4 regions of the Bacillus sp. AP8 genome follow, and region 3 is predicted to be linked to each of the others. Evidence: riboswitches for the same ligand, from Rfam matches in the RefSeq annotation. Region 3 holds a riboswitch; each other region holds the start of a gene.
The links. A riboswitch is a leader RNA that binds a small molecule or an ion and turns the genes downstream of it on or off. The one in region 3 is predicted to bind S-adenosylmethionine.
Positions count from the first base shown of each region.

Region 1: linked by a shared signal. The riboswitch ahead of BN349_RS08240 (trans-sulfuration enzyme family protein) and the one ahead of BN349_RS18450 (methionine ABC transporter ATP-binding protein) in region 3 are both predicted to bind S-adenosylmethionine.
Region 2: linked by a shared signal. The riboswitch ahead of metK (methionine adenosyltransferase) and the one ahead of BN349_RS18450 (methionine ABC transporter ATP-binding protein) in region 3 are both predicted to bind S-adenosylmethionine.
Region 4: linked by a shared signal. The riboswitch ahead of BN349_RS02375 (cyclase family protein) and the one ahead of BN349_RS18450 (methionine ABC transporter ATP-binding protein) in region 3 are both predicted to bind S-adenosylmethionine.

Region 1 is NZ_CAPG01000034.1:38,405-41,622, reverse strand. Features, by position in the region: gene mscL (large-conductance mechanosensitive channel protein MscL) at 1-396, opposite strand, end outside; SAM riboswitch class I at 776-878, shown strand; gene BN349_RS08240 (trans-sulfuration enzyme family protein) at 1,275-2,432, shown strand; gene BN349_RS08235 (bifunctional homocysteine S-methyltransferase/methylenetetrahydrofolate reductase) at 2,492-3,218, shown strand, end outside.
Region 2 is NZ_CAPG01000080.1:4,952-8,169, forward strand. Features, by position in the region: gene BN349_RS19190 (gamma carbonic anhydrase) at 1-153, shown strand, start outside; gene metK (methionine adenosyltransferase) at 313-1,515, opposite strand; SAM riboswitch class I at 1,710-1,846, opposite strand; gene pckA (phosphoenolpyruvate carboxykinase (ATP)) at 2,171-3,218, shown strand, end outside.
Region 3 is NZ_CAPG01000076.1:78,287-81,504, forward strand. Features, by position in the region: gene BN349_RS18445 (methionine ABC transporter permease) at 1-465, opposite strand, end outside; gene BN349_RS18450 (methionine ABC transporter ATP-binding protein) at 458-1,486, opposite strand; SAM riboswitch class I at 1,605-1,712, opposite strand; gene BN349_RS18455 (O-acetylhomoserine aminocarboxypropyltransferase/cysteine synthase family protein) at 1,828-3,150, opposite strand.
Region 4 is NZ_CAPG01000012.1:68,346-71,563, forward strand. Features, by position in the region: gene BN349_RS02365 (NupC/NupG family nucleoside CNT transporter) at 1-754, shown strand, start outside; partial or broken gene BN349_RS23115 (AmiS/UreI family transporter) at 914-1,522, shown strand; SAM riboswitch class I at 1,705-1,806, shown strand; gene BN349_RS02375 (cyclase family protein) at 1,930-2,667, shown strand.

The DNA of each region.
Region 1 (3,218 bases), on a different contig from region 3:
TGCTTCAATAGCTATTTCTGACAAACAAGCTGGGCATTTTTTTGTAGTAGGAGCTGGTTGTTCTTTCTTTTTCGTGAATTTATTTATCTGTCTAATAACGATAAAGATACAAAAAGAAATAATTAAAAAGTTAATGACATTGTTTAAGAATAATCCATAGTTAATGGTAGCCGCTCCAGCTGATTTTGCAGCAGCGAGAGAAGGATAATCTTTACCAGATAGATTAATATATAAGTCTGTAAAGTCAACTTTTCCGATTAATAAGCCGATAGGAGGCATTAATACATCCTCTACGAAAGAAGTGATGATCTTTCCAAATGCCGTTCCGACAACAACCCCAACTGCTAAATCTAACACATTACCACGATCAATAAATTTTTTGAATTCTTGCCACATCGAGTAGTCTCCTCTTTTCCTTGAATTTTTCGCTTTCTCCAATATACCAAATATTAGGTAGGTATACTAACTAATTTGCATTTTAGTACAGGACAGTTTGCTAAAAGATTGTGGATTTTCAATAAGTTTGGTGAATAAAAGTAGTGGATAAAAAAGGTCAATTGAAGCGTAAGGTACGAGACTGTTGTATGAAGATTGACCGCCCTGTGGAAATCAAGCATCCGAGAGAGTAGCATAGCCTATTTTTCCTCCATCTTAATAGGCAACAAAGTTAGCGAAAATAGTGTATTACATAAATTATTGTTAAAATATATTGACAAATCTGAAAATACTCCTTATGATAAAAAAACAAAATATTAACAATTAACTACATATCATACTCTTATCTAGAGAGGTGGAGGGACTGGTCCTGTGAAGCCTCGGCAACCATCATATAATGAACGGTGCCAATGCCAGTAGAAATATATTCTAGTCGATGAGAGAGAAGTCAATATAAGTATATAAGGGCGCTCTTTCATAGTGGAAGAGCGCTTTTTGTTTATATTGAAAATGATTTTTATATCAAAGGCATGGTTAGACGTTACTTTTGATATGAAGTAAGGAATTTTGATGCAGCAAATGCGAGAAATGAGTATATCTACTTGGCACTAACCTTAGGATTGCAAATGATTTAGAACTTATATTAAAAAAGAACGAAAATATGCCAAATGATAAAATCAATGCAGTTAAATTGTAGATGCATTACCTGAAAATAGAGTCATCCACCAAGAACATACACCATCAAGAAGTTGATTGAAAATCATTGGTGAGATTATAAATCTCTTTAATGATCATTACATATTAAAAAAATGAATTGTTGATAAAATGGAGGATGAAATATGAATTTTATTACTAAGCTAGTTCAATCAGGAGTAAAAAGAGATCCATCGACAGGAGCCATTAGTACACCCATCTATCAATGTACTACTTTTGAACATCCTGAGCTGGGTAAAAGCACAGGATATGATTATGCTAGAACAGCTAATCCTACAAGAAGAGCACTCGAAGAAGCAATTGCCATTTTAGAAGAAGGTGACGCAGGGTTTGCTTTTTCATCTGGAATGTCGGCGATTTCAACGATTTTATTCCTATTTAAAGCTGGAGATCATATCGTCATCTCAGATGATTTATACGGAGGAACATACCGTGTTTTAGAAGAAATTTTTAAGAACTTTGGAATATCAGCTACATACGCAGATACTTCCTGTACGGAAAGTATAATTGAAGCAATAAAGCCAAACACTGCTGCATTATTTATAGAAACACCTTCTAACCCATTAATGAAGGTGACAGATTTACAAGCAGTTTGTCAAATAGCAAAAGAGCGCCACTTATTAACAATCGTAGATAACACATTTTTATCACCATATTTACAAAAGCCAATCCAGTTTGGTGCTGACATTGTTATTCATAGTGCATCGAAGTATATAGGTGGACATAATGATGTAATCGCTGGTTTAGTAGTAACCGCAACTCCTGAACTTAGTGAAAAAATGTTAAAGTTGCAAAATGGAGCAGGTGCTATTCTTGGACCTCAAGATTCTTGGCTTCTACTAAGAGGTATAAAAACATTGGCAATTCGTATGGAACAACAGCAAAAAAATGCATATCAAATTGCTAGCTGGCTCGAAGAACAAGACCTGATCACAAAAGTGTACTATCCAGGACTTCAATCTCATCCTCAGAAAGCGATTAATGAAAAGCAAAGTAATGGACATGGAGCAATGCTTTCATTCGAAGTGGAAGATATTTCGGTAGTAGCAGCCATTTTGAAAAATTTGAAAATCATTAGTTATGCAGAAAGCTTAGGTGGAGTGGAATCATTAATTACGTATCCATATACGCAAACACATGCTGATATCCCGAAAGAAATGAGAGATAAAATGGGTGTGAATGATCGCTTACTACGACTTTCTGTAGGTATTGAACATGTAGATGATTTACTTTTAGATTTAAAACAAGCTCTACAGCAAAGTCGAAAAAATAGTTTAGTTTAATGGATGACTATTTTTCAACGTAGAAACTACCAGAAAAATGATATTGAGGTGAGTACGTCATGAATTTTCGTGATGAAATACAAAAAAGAATTTTGATCGGTGAAGGTGCGATGGGTACACTTCTTTATGCTACTGGTGTAGATCAATGTTTTGAAGAATTAAACATAACGAATCCAGGCTTAATTAAAAGTGTTCATCAAGCGTACGTCATTGCCGGTTCGGAAATTATCCAATCGAATACTTATGGAGCGAATCATTATAAGTTAAAAAGATTCGGATTAGAAGATCAGGTTTCCGTAATTAATAGAGAAGGAATGAAAATAGCTAGAAGTGCGGCAAATGAGGATTGTTTTGTTTTTGGGACAATTGGCGCGACGAGAAGTCTTCGCAAATCGGACATTTCGATAGATGAAATAAAAAGAAATTTTCGAGAGCAATTATTCAGCTTATTATTAGAAAATCCAGATGGTATTATTTTGGAGACCTATTATGATTTTGAGGAAATGGAGTCCGTTCTGAAAATTGCCAGACAAGAAACGACTTTACCAATTATTGCGAATGTATCTCTACATGAAATTGGTTATTTACAAAATGGAATGCATTTGAGTGATGCGCTAGAAAGATTAGAAGAACTTGGAGCAGATGTTGTCGGTGTTAATTGTCGTCTTGGTCCATATCATACCATTCGTTCGTTTGAACAAGTACCTCTTTTTAAAAAAGCAGTACTGTCTGCATATCCGAATGCAAGCCTCCCAGAATATTTAGATGGGAAGTTGAAGTACGAAG
Region 2 (3,218 bases), on a different contig from region 3:
CAAGGAAAAGTCATTCCTCCTAATACTTTAGCTTTCGGGAGACCTGCAAAAGTCGTACGAGAATTAAATGAAGCAGACATTGCCGATATGCAAAGAATAAGACGTCAATATGTAGAAAAAGGACAATACTATAAATCTCTACAAAAAAAGTAAGGAACTTATTTAAGGAGCAACCAAAAGTAAAACAAGTCTGTTAGAAGGTTACTCTTTAGCATGGTAGGCACTAGATCTAGAAAATACGTTATTGTTCCATTTATATATACGAATGAAATACAAAAAGAGAGCATTCATAACTAAATGCTCTCTTTTTTATTATGCTTTTAGAGCTGCTGCTTTCAACTCTTCTGCTTTATCTGTACGTTCCCAAGGAAGGTCAATATCTGTACGACCAAAATGACCGTATGCTGCTGTACCTTTATATATTGGTTTACGTAGATCTAACATTTTAATAATTCCTGCAGGACGAAGGTCAAAATGATTACTTACTACATCTACTAATACATCTTCATCAACCTTACCAGTACCAAAAGTATCTACTGCAATGGAAACAGGTTTAGCAACGCCAATAGCATATGCTAATTGAACTTCTGCTTTATCTGCCAATCCAGCAGCAACGATATTTTTAGCAACATAACGCGCGGCATAAGCTGCAGATCTATCTACTTTTGTTGGATCCTTACCAGAGAATGCTCCACCACCATGACGTGCATAACCGCCATACGTATCTACAATTATTTTACGACCTGTTAATCCAGCATCACCTTGAGGACCACCAATAACAAAACGGCCAGTAGGATTAATAAAGTATTTCGTGTTCTCATCAATTAATTCTGCTGGAACTACTTGATTAATAACAAGCTCTTTCAAATCTTTTTGAATTTGTTCAAGAGTTATTTCTGGGTCATGTTGAGTAGAAATAACAATTGTATCAACTCTAACTGGCTGATTATTTTCATCATATTCAATTGTAACCTGTGTTTTACCATCTGGACGTAAGTAGCCAAGAGTTCCATTTTTACGAACTTCCGTTAAACGACGTGCTAATTTATGCGCTAATGAAATAGGTAAAGGCATAAGTTCTTTTGTTTCATTACACGCAAAACCAAACATTAATCCTTGGTCTCCTGCACCAATGGCTTCAATTTCTTCTTCTGTCATTTGTCCTTCTCTTGCTTCTAACGCTTTATCAACACCTGCAGCGATATCAGCAGATTGTTCATCTATAGAAGTTAACACTGCACAAGTTTCAGCGTCAAAACCATATTTTGCTCTAGTATAGCCAATTCCTTTAATTGTTTCTCTTACAATCTTAGGAATATCTACATAAGTAGATGTTGTTATTTCTCCAGCAACTAACACAAGTCCTGTTGTAACAGATGTTTCACAAGCTACTCGTGCATTTGCATCTTTTTTTAGTATTTCATCCAGAATGGAATCTGATATTTGGTCACAAATCTTATCTGGATGTCCTTCAGTTACTGACTCTGAAGTAAAAAGTCGACGTTTCTTAGACATCAAATTACCCTCCTCAAATTTGGTAGAGGCTTTCTCGAATAGTTATACTATTCATTTTTCCCTCTTTTGTTGACGGAATTCATTTTCCTAGACACAGGAACTTTCTTTAGGTTTTTCAGAGGATTTTTTGTCCATAAAAAAAACCTCTCCTTGATGTGAGGAAAGGGTACTTGTTTACGTACATCAGCCTTTCGCTCTTATCGTTCAAGGACCAATGCCTTGCATCAGTTGAGCACCTTTGCTACAAAAATAATCAAATATGTGATTATTTTACATATAGCAGGTTGCTGGGCTTCATCGGGTCTGTCCCTCCACCAGCTCAGGATAAGAGAATCCGTTCGTTTACACATAATAACACAACTATAATATTTGTCAACTTTTCACCCTTATAAAACCTTGGGGAATATGTAATAATAGAAAGTTTTATGAAATGTGAAAATTCTAACATACTTTCTTTGAATTTATATTTTATACTTAAATTAAGATGGAAGAAATCTAATAATACACATTCATTAATGAAAACGTGCATTTTTTGAACTGTTTGTGATTTTTCAATAAATTAGTATAGATTAATAAATCAAATGTGTTATACTATTTAATATGTTATACTATTAAGAAAAAAATTACATTAATGATAAAGGAAGGTATTTCTTATATGAATACGGTAGAGATTTCAAATGAGCTACATGAACTCTTAGAAGGAAATAATGTCTCTGTTCAGCTTTCTGTTCCACAATTAGTTGAAAAAGTATTAACTCGTAATGAAGGAGTACTTACATCTACTGGTGCTGTTAAAGCTGAGACTGGAAAATATACTGGACGTTCTCCTAAAGATAAATATATCGTTGAAGAAGCATCTACTAAAGATAAAATTGATTGGGTTAATAACCAACCAATTTCTCAAGAAGTATTTTTAAAGCTTTATAATAAAGTTATTTCTTATTTAAAAGAAAAAGAAGAAGTATTTGTTTTTAATGGTTTTGCAGGAGCTGATAAAAAATCACGTCTACCCATTCAAGTAGTAAATGAATATGCATGGCATAATCTTTTTGCACACCAATTATTCATTCGTCCTACTAAAGATGAATTAGTGGATCACGATGCGCAATTCACGGTTATTTCAGCACCGAATTTTAAAGCAGATCCTACTATTGATGGAACGAAATCAGAAACGTTCATTATTATTTCTTTTGAGTATAAAACAGTATTAATCGGTGGAACAGAATATGCTGGAGAAATGAAAAAATCTATATTCTCTATCATGAACTACCTTCTTCCTGAAAATAACATCCTTTCTATGCATTGTTCTGCTAACGTCGGAAAAGAAGGAGATGTTGCATTATTCTTTGGACTTTCTGGAACTGGTAAAACAACATTGTCTGCCGATCCAAACCGTAAATTAATTGGCGATGATGAGCATGGCTGGTCTTCAAATGGTGTATTCAATGTTGAAGGTGGATGCTATGCTAAATGTATTGATCTTTCTAGAGAAAAAGAACCACAAATATTTGATGCGATTCGCTTTGGCTCAGTATTAGAAAATGTTGTGGTTGACGAGCACACTAGAATCGCTGATTATTCAGATAAAACATTAACAGAAAACACTCGTGCTGCATATCCAATCGATGTTATGAATAATATCGTCGTACCAAGTGTTGCAGGACATCCAAATACAATTATCTTTTTAACTGCCGATGCATTTG
Region 3 (3,218 bases):
TATACCTGACACTATAGCTGGCATTGATTCTGGAATCAAAACCTTCCATATAATAGTGCTCGTTTTTGCTCCCATTGCTTTTGCAGCTTCAATAACTCCTTTGTCAATCTCTCGAAGAGCAATTTCAACCATGCGAGCATAAAATGGAGCAGTACCGATGATTAAAGCTGGTAATGCAGCTTTTTCCCCAATCATCGTACCCATTAATAATTTCGTAATAGGTATTAATAAAACAATTAATATAATGAAGGGAATGCTTCGGAAAATATTCACATAAGCACTTACAACCGTATACACTACTTTATTAGCCCATAGATTACCTTTAGATGTTAAAAATAATAGCAATCCTAGAATGACACCAAACACAAATACTGCAATCACTGAAATACTTGTCATAAACAATGTTTGTTTTGTTGCTATCCACATAATTTCCCAGTCTACATTAGGAAGGTATTTCTCAAGCATTCGTGATCACCTCCACGCCAACGCCTCGTTGATTTAAAAAGTCGATGGCTTGCTTTAATTGATTCGCATCACCATCAATATGGAGAAACAATGTTCCATAAGATCCTTTTTGAGTTTGTGAAATTTGTCCTTGAATAATATTTATATCAAATTCAAAATTACGAATTAGTTCAGTAACAACTGGTTTTTCTGCATCATCACCAACGAAAGTAAGCTTGACAACATTTCCAGTTTGATATTTTTGCAATAGATTTTCAATCGCCTCAGCTGTATCTTCAGGATTTGTTAGTTGTTGTACGAAACGTTTTGTAATATCTTGCTGTGGATTTTTAAAGACATCCAAAACCTCTCCAATCTCTACAACCTTACCTTTTTCCATAACCGCTACTCGATGACAAATCTTCTGAATAACATGCATCTCATGAGTAATTAATACGATTGTTAAATTTAATTTCTTATTGATATCCACTAATAAATCTAAAATGCTATCCGTCGTTTGTGGATCTAAAGCAGATGTAGCCTCATCACATAACAATACTTTAGGATTATTTGCAAGTGCTCTTGCAATACCTACTCTTTGTTTTTGACCGCCGCTTAGTTGTGAAGGGTACGCATTTTCTCTTCCTTCTAAACCAACTAACTTAATTAGTTCATTTACCCTTTTAAGTCTAGTACTTTTGTCAACACCGGCAATTTCCAATGGAAATGCAATATTTTCACTAACTGTTCTAGACCACAATAGGTTAAAATGCTGAAAGATCATTCCAATCTCATGTCGTGCTTTACGAAGTTTTGCACCTTTTATAGCAGAAATTTCTTGTTCAGCTACTGTTATTGTTCCCGTAGTTGGTACTTCAAGACCATTTAACATTCGAATAAGAGTACTTTTTCCAGCTCCACTATAGCCAATTACTCCAAATATTTCACCTGGTTCAATATCAATTGAAACAGAGTCTACAGCTTTCAATTTATCCTTCAACCCAATGGAGAATAATTTTGATACGTTTTGAATTTTAATCATATTGATCACCTCTTTGTCCATAACCATTTGGACAAATATTTATTTATACATTGCCCTAAACAACAAAAACCTTTCTGCAAGAAGAGCAGAAAGGCATAATAATCTAAGCTTGACCTTTCTCTCATCTACCAAAGTATAACTACTTTGTGTGATTTGGCACCATTTCAAATTAATTGACGGTTGCCGGGCTTCATTGGGCACATCCCTCCACCACTCTTGATAAGAGTTTCAAAAAAATATTTAATTGTTGTTAGAATAAATATTTTAGTAAGGTGATTCTATCACTATATAAATTTACTGTCAACTTATTTCACTCAATTTGACAGTATTTCCATCCATTTTTATGAAACAGAGATAGGGTTTATCGATGTTTTTCCAGTAGCTACTTTAATGGCTTCTTCTAACTCTGCAATCAAATCATCTACATTCTCAATTCCTATCGATAAACGAACTAAATCTTCAGACACACCAGACAGCTTTAGCTCTTCCGCACTTAATTGTTGATGCGTTGTACTTGCCGGGTGAATGATTAAACTTTTAGCGTCACCCACATTTGCTACGTGACTCCACAGTTGAATACTGTCAATCAATTTAGCACCCGCTTCTCTTCCACCTTCAATACCAAATACAGCGACTGCTCCTGCACCTTTTGGTAAATATTTTTCAGCTAGTGCATAATTTTTATTATCTTTATCTCCTGGATATAGTACCCATTTTACAGCAGGATGGTTTTGTAAATATTCAACGACTTTCTTTGTATTCGCAATATGTTCCTTCATGCGAACATGAAGGGTTTCTAAACCAAGAACAAATTGAAAGGCACTATTTGGACTAATAGCTGGACCTAGGTCACGAAGTAATTGTACTCGAGCTTTTGTAATGTATGCAGCCGCTCCAAGTGCATCACTGTAGACAAGATTATTATAGCTAGGATCAGGTGTTGTAAAGCTAGGAAACTTACCTGTACTCCAGTCAAACTTACCGGCGTCAATGATTATTCCACCTAATGTTGTTCCATTTCCTAAAAGCCATTTAGTTGCCGAATGAATAACAATATCTGCTCCATACTCAATTGGTTTGCATAAATATGGTGTCGCAAAAGTATTATCAATGATTAATGGAATACCATTTTCGTGTGCTATTTCAGCCACTTTTTCAATATCTAAAACATGTAAACTTGGATTTCCTATCGTTTCAGCAAAGACTGCTTTTGTTTTAGGAGTAATAGCTGCTCTAATGTTTTCTGGATCTTCAGCATCGACTAAATGAACTTTGATCCCGTATTTCGGTAGAGTATTAGCAAATAAATTAAATGTACCGCCATATAAATGAGAAGCCGCAACAATCTCATCTCCAGCTTCTGCTAGATTTAATATAGCTAGAGTTATAGCAGCCATTCCACTCGAAACGGCAAGAGCTCCAATACCACCTTCAAGTAAAGCAACTCGTTCTTCAAATACTGTTACCGTCGGATTATGAATGCGCGTATAAATATAACCTGGTTCTTTCAAACCAAATAAATTCGCTGCATGTTCACTATCCTTAAATACATAAGCGTTACTTTGATAAATCGGAGTGGAACGAGCTCCTGTTACTGGATCTACTTGTAAACCTCCATGGACACTTAACGTTTCGAAGCTATACTTTTTTTGATTATCGCTCATGATTTTTCCTCCTATAAATGTAATATTCAGTCTATTTAACAGAAACAAATAAAAGCTTCCTCTGATAA
Region 4 (3,218 bases), on a different contig from region 3:
GATGGTAGGACAATCTGAAGTTTTTATTACTGTTAAGAAACAATTAGACAAATTAACTCCTCAACGTTTGTATACATTATGTGCTTCAGCAATGTCGACTGTATCTATGTCGATTGTTGGTGCCTATATGACAATGATTGATCCCAAATATGTTGTTACGGCTATTGTATTGAACCTTTTTGGAGGTTTTATCATCGCTTCTGTTATTAATCCATATAAAGTGAATCCTGAGGAAGATCTTTTGGTTATTGAGGAAGAGAAGCAGTCTTTTTTTCAAATGCTAGGAGAATATATAATGGATGGCTTCAAAGTGGCTGTTATTGTTGGAGCGATGTTAATTGGTTTTGTCGCCTTAATGACTTTTATTAATGCTATTTTTGATATGGCAATAGGGATATCATTCCAAGATATTCTAGGATATATCTTTGCACCAATTGCCTTTTTAATGGGAATTCCATGGTCTGAAGCAGTAGCTGCTGGTGGTATTATGGCAACTAAACTTGTTACAAATGAATTTGTTGCAATGATAAGTTTAGGTGAAATTGCAGCTAGTTTTAGTAATCGATCATTAGGAATTATTTCTGTTTTTCTAGTTTCATTCGCGAATTTTTCTTCAATTGGTATTATTGCAGGGGCGGTTAAAGGGTTGAATGAAAAACAAGGGAATGTTGTAGCTCGCTTTGGATTAAAACTCTTATACGGTGCAACTTTGGTAAGTTTATTATCAGGAATTGTTGTTGGGTTAGTTATATAAAAAAGCCTGTTTAACTTTTGATTGATACTCATTTGAATTTAGTGAATGTGTCAAGATATCGATGGCATTCTTGACCAAATTAACACTCTTCGGACGAGTAAAAAATCGAGAAACATTCATGTATAAATAGATTGGAACATATGAAGGAAGGCTTGGATTATGGCTTATGTAGGTATATTACTCTCTGGAGCTACGTTGTTTCTAAATAGTTTTATGCTTTCAGGAAAAGCAGACACTAAAAGTGTAGCTATTTTTAATTTATTTGTAGGAATATTACAAGTGATCATTCCCTTTTATTTAATCATTATTTCTGATCAAAGTAATTGGACGATATATGGATATGCAGCTACGTTCTTGTTTGGATTGACGTTTCTTTATGTGAGCTTTACTTTTTATAAGGGAATGGATGGAAGTGGTTTAGGTTGGTTTTCGCTATGGGTTTCCATTATAGCTATCATGTATGCCATTATTTCAGTTTATCATTTTCATGATTATGTGAATAGTTTAACGTGGTTTATGTAGGCATTTCTTTGGTACTTGTTTTACGTATTAAATATTTTAAAAAAACCAGTAGAACAATATGTAAGTAAAGTCGCGTTCGTACAATCATGGGTTACATTAACTTTACCTGCTATTTTATATTTAATAGGTGTTTGGCAAGATCAGTTTATTCAAAGACTATGGCTAATCATTTTACTTGCTTCTATCATCTATTTTATAAAAGAGGCAAATGATATTAAAGATATATTAATCAGATTTGATAAATAGAAAAAATGATGGGAAGAAATAATGATTAACATTAATGTGGAATATTATTTTAAGGTTGCATTACAAAATATTTTAATCTGAATTATCAAAAAATATTGACTTTTAAAAAAATCGCTTGTACAGTAGTATCAAATCCTATCATTTTTGAAGGAAGAAAATCGAAATATATTGAATAAGTAACTTTCTTATCAAGAGAGGAGGAGGGACTGGCCCTTTGAATCCTCAGCAACAGACTTTTTAAGTACTGTGCTAATTCCAGAAGCAACTATGCTTGAAGATAAGAAGAGTCGATAACTCTGATGCCAAAACCTCTTCTTAACAATGGAAGAGGTTTTTTATATTGACGTTATCGAGATTGTTTTTATGAACTCGATGAAGTTAAATTACAATATTTTGAGGTGATTAATATGTCAAATGAAGTATTACAAGCAATCCAACTACTAAAAGAAAAGAAATGGGTCGATTTAACGCATACCTTCGGACCAGAATCTCCACATTTTTCGGCATTCGATGCTGCACAGTTTCAAACATTATTTACTCATGACGATGGATTTTTGGCACAAAGTTTTAAGTTTGCAGGACAATATGGCACACACATCGATGCCCCAATTCATTTTGTTCGCGGGCAAAGATTCCTAGATGAAATTGATTTAAAGGAATTGATCCTACCTTTAATTGTTATTGATAAATCAAAAGAGGCAGCTGAGAATAACGACTATGTTTTAACGGTTGAAGATATTCTTCAATTCGAAGAAGTCAATGGAAGAATTAGTGACGGAAGTTTTGTCGCCTTACGAACAGATTGGAGTAAGCGTTGGCCAGATGAAAAAGCTTTTAATAATAAGGATGAAGAAGGGAATAATCATGCTCCTGGTTGGTCAGTTGAAGCATTAAAGTTTTTATTCGAAGAGAGACAGATTAAAGCTATTGGACATGAAACATTTGATACAGATGCAAGTGTTGATTTTCAAAAAAATGGAGTACTATTAGCCGAGTATTATGTACTTGATCAAGATACATATCAAATTGAATTATTAAAGAATTTGGATCAATTACCACCAAAAGGTGCTGTTATTGTGAATATTGTTCCAAAGCCTGAAAAAGCATCTGGTTTTCCTGTAAGATCTTTCGCTATCCTACCTTAATTATGGATACATATGCTTTCCATAAAAGAGGAATGATAATAGTGATGAACGTTAGAGAAAAAGAAAGAATTCTTTATCAAAACAGTCAAATAGAAAGAGAGTTAGTGAAGTTTTATCATATTCGTAATTGATTGAATATGGATAGAATGATAATTTATAAATTTAGAAGGCATCACAAAAGCTGATTGATAGTTTTTATGATGCCTTTTATATTTTTATGACGAAGTAGTTATAAGTAGGGGAATGCTTGGTAAATCGAAAATAACAAATGTCAGTATTGTAGTTTGCTTTTGTAATACATTAATCCTGATTTTTAGCAAGAATTGATTGAGTGGTTCCATGAGACTCATTCGGAAGAATTGAGAGTGACAAGGCCGCAAAATGGGGAACGAGCAAGGAAGCTTGGCATTCGGCGGCAGTAAGTGAACAGAATGGATTCTTTTAACACTGTGATATTGAAAACAGCTTTACATTAAAAAAGTTTTTATTATTTTTATTAGGGTAATATTTGAGAATATAACATTTAAGAGCTATAGTAGATGTGATAATTA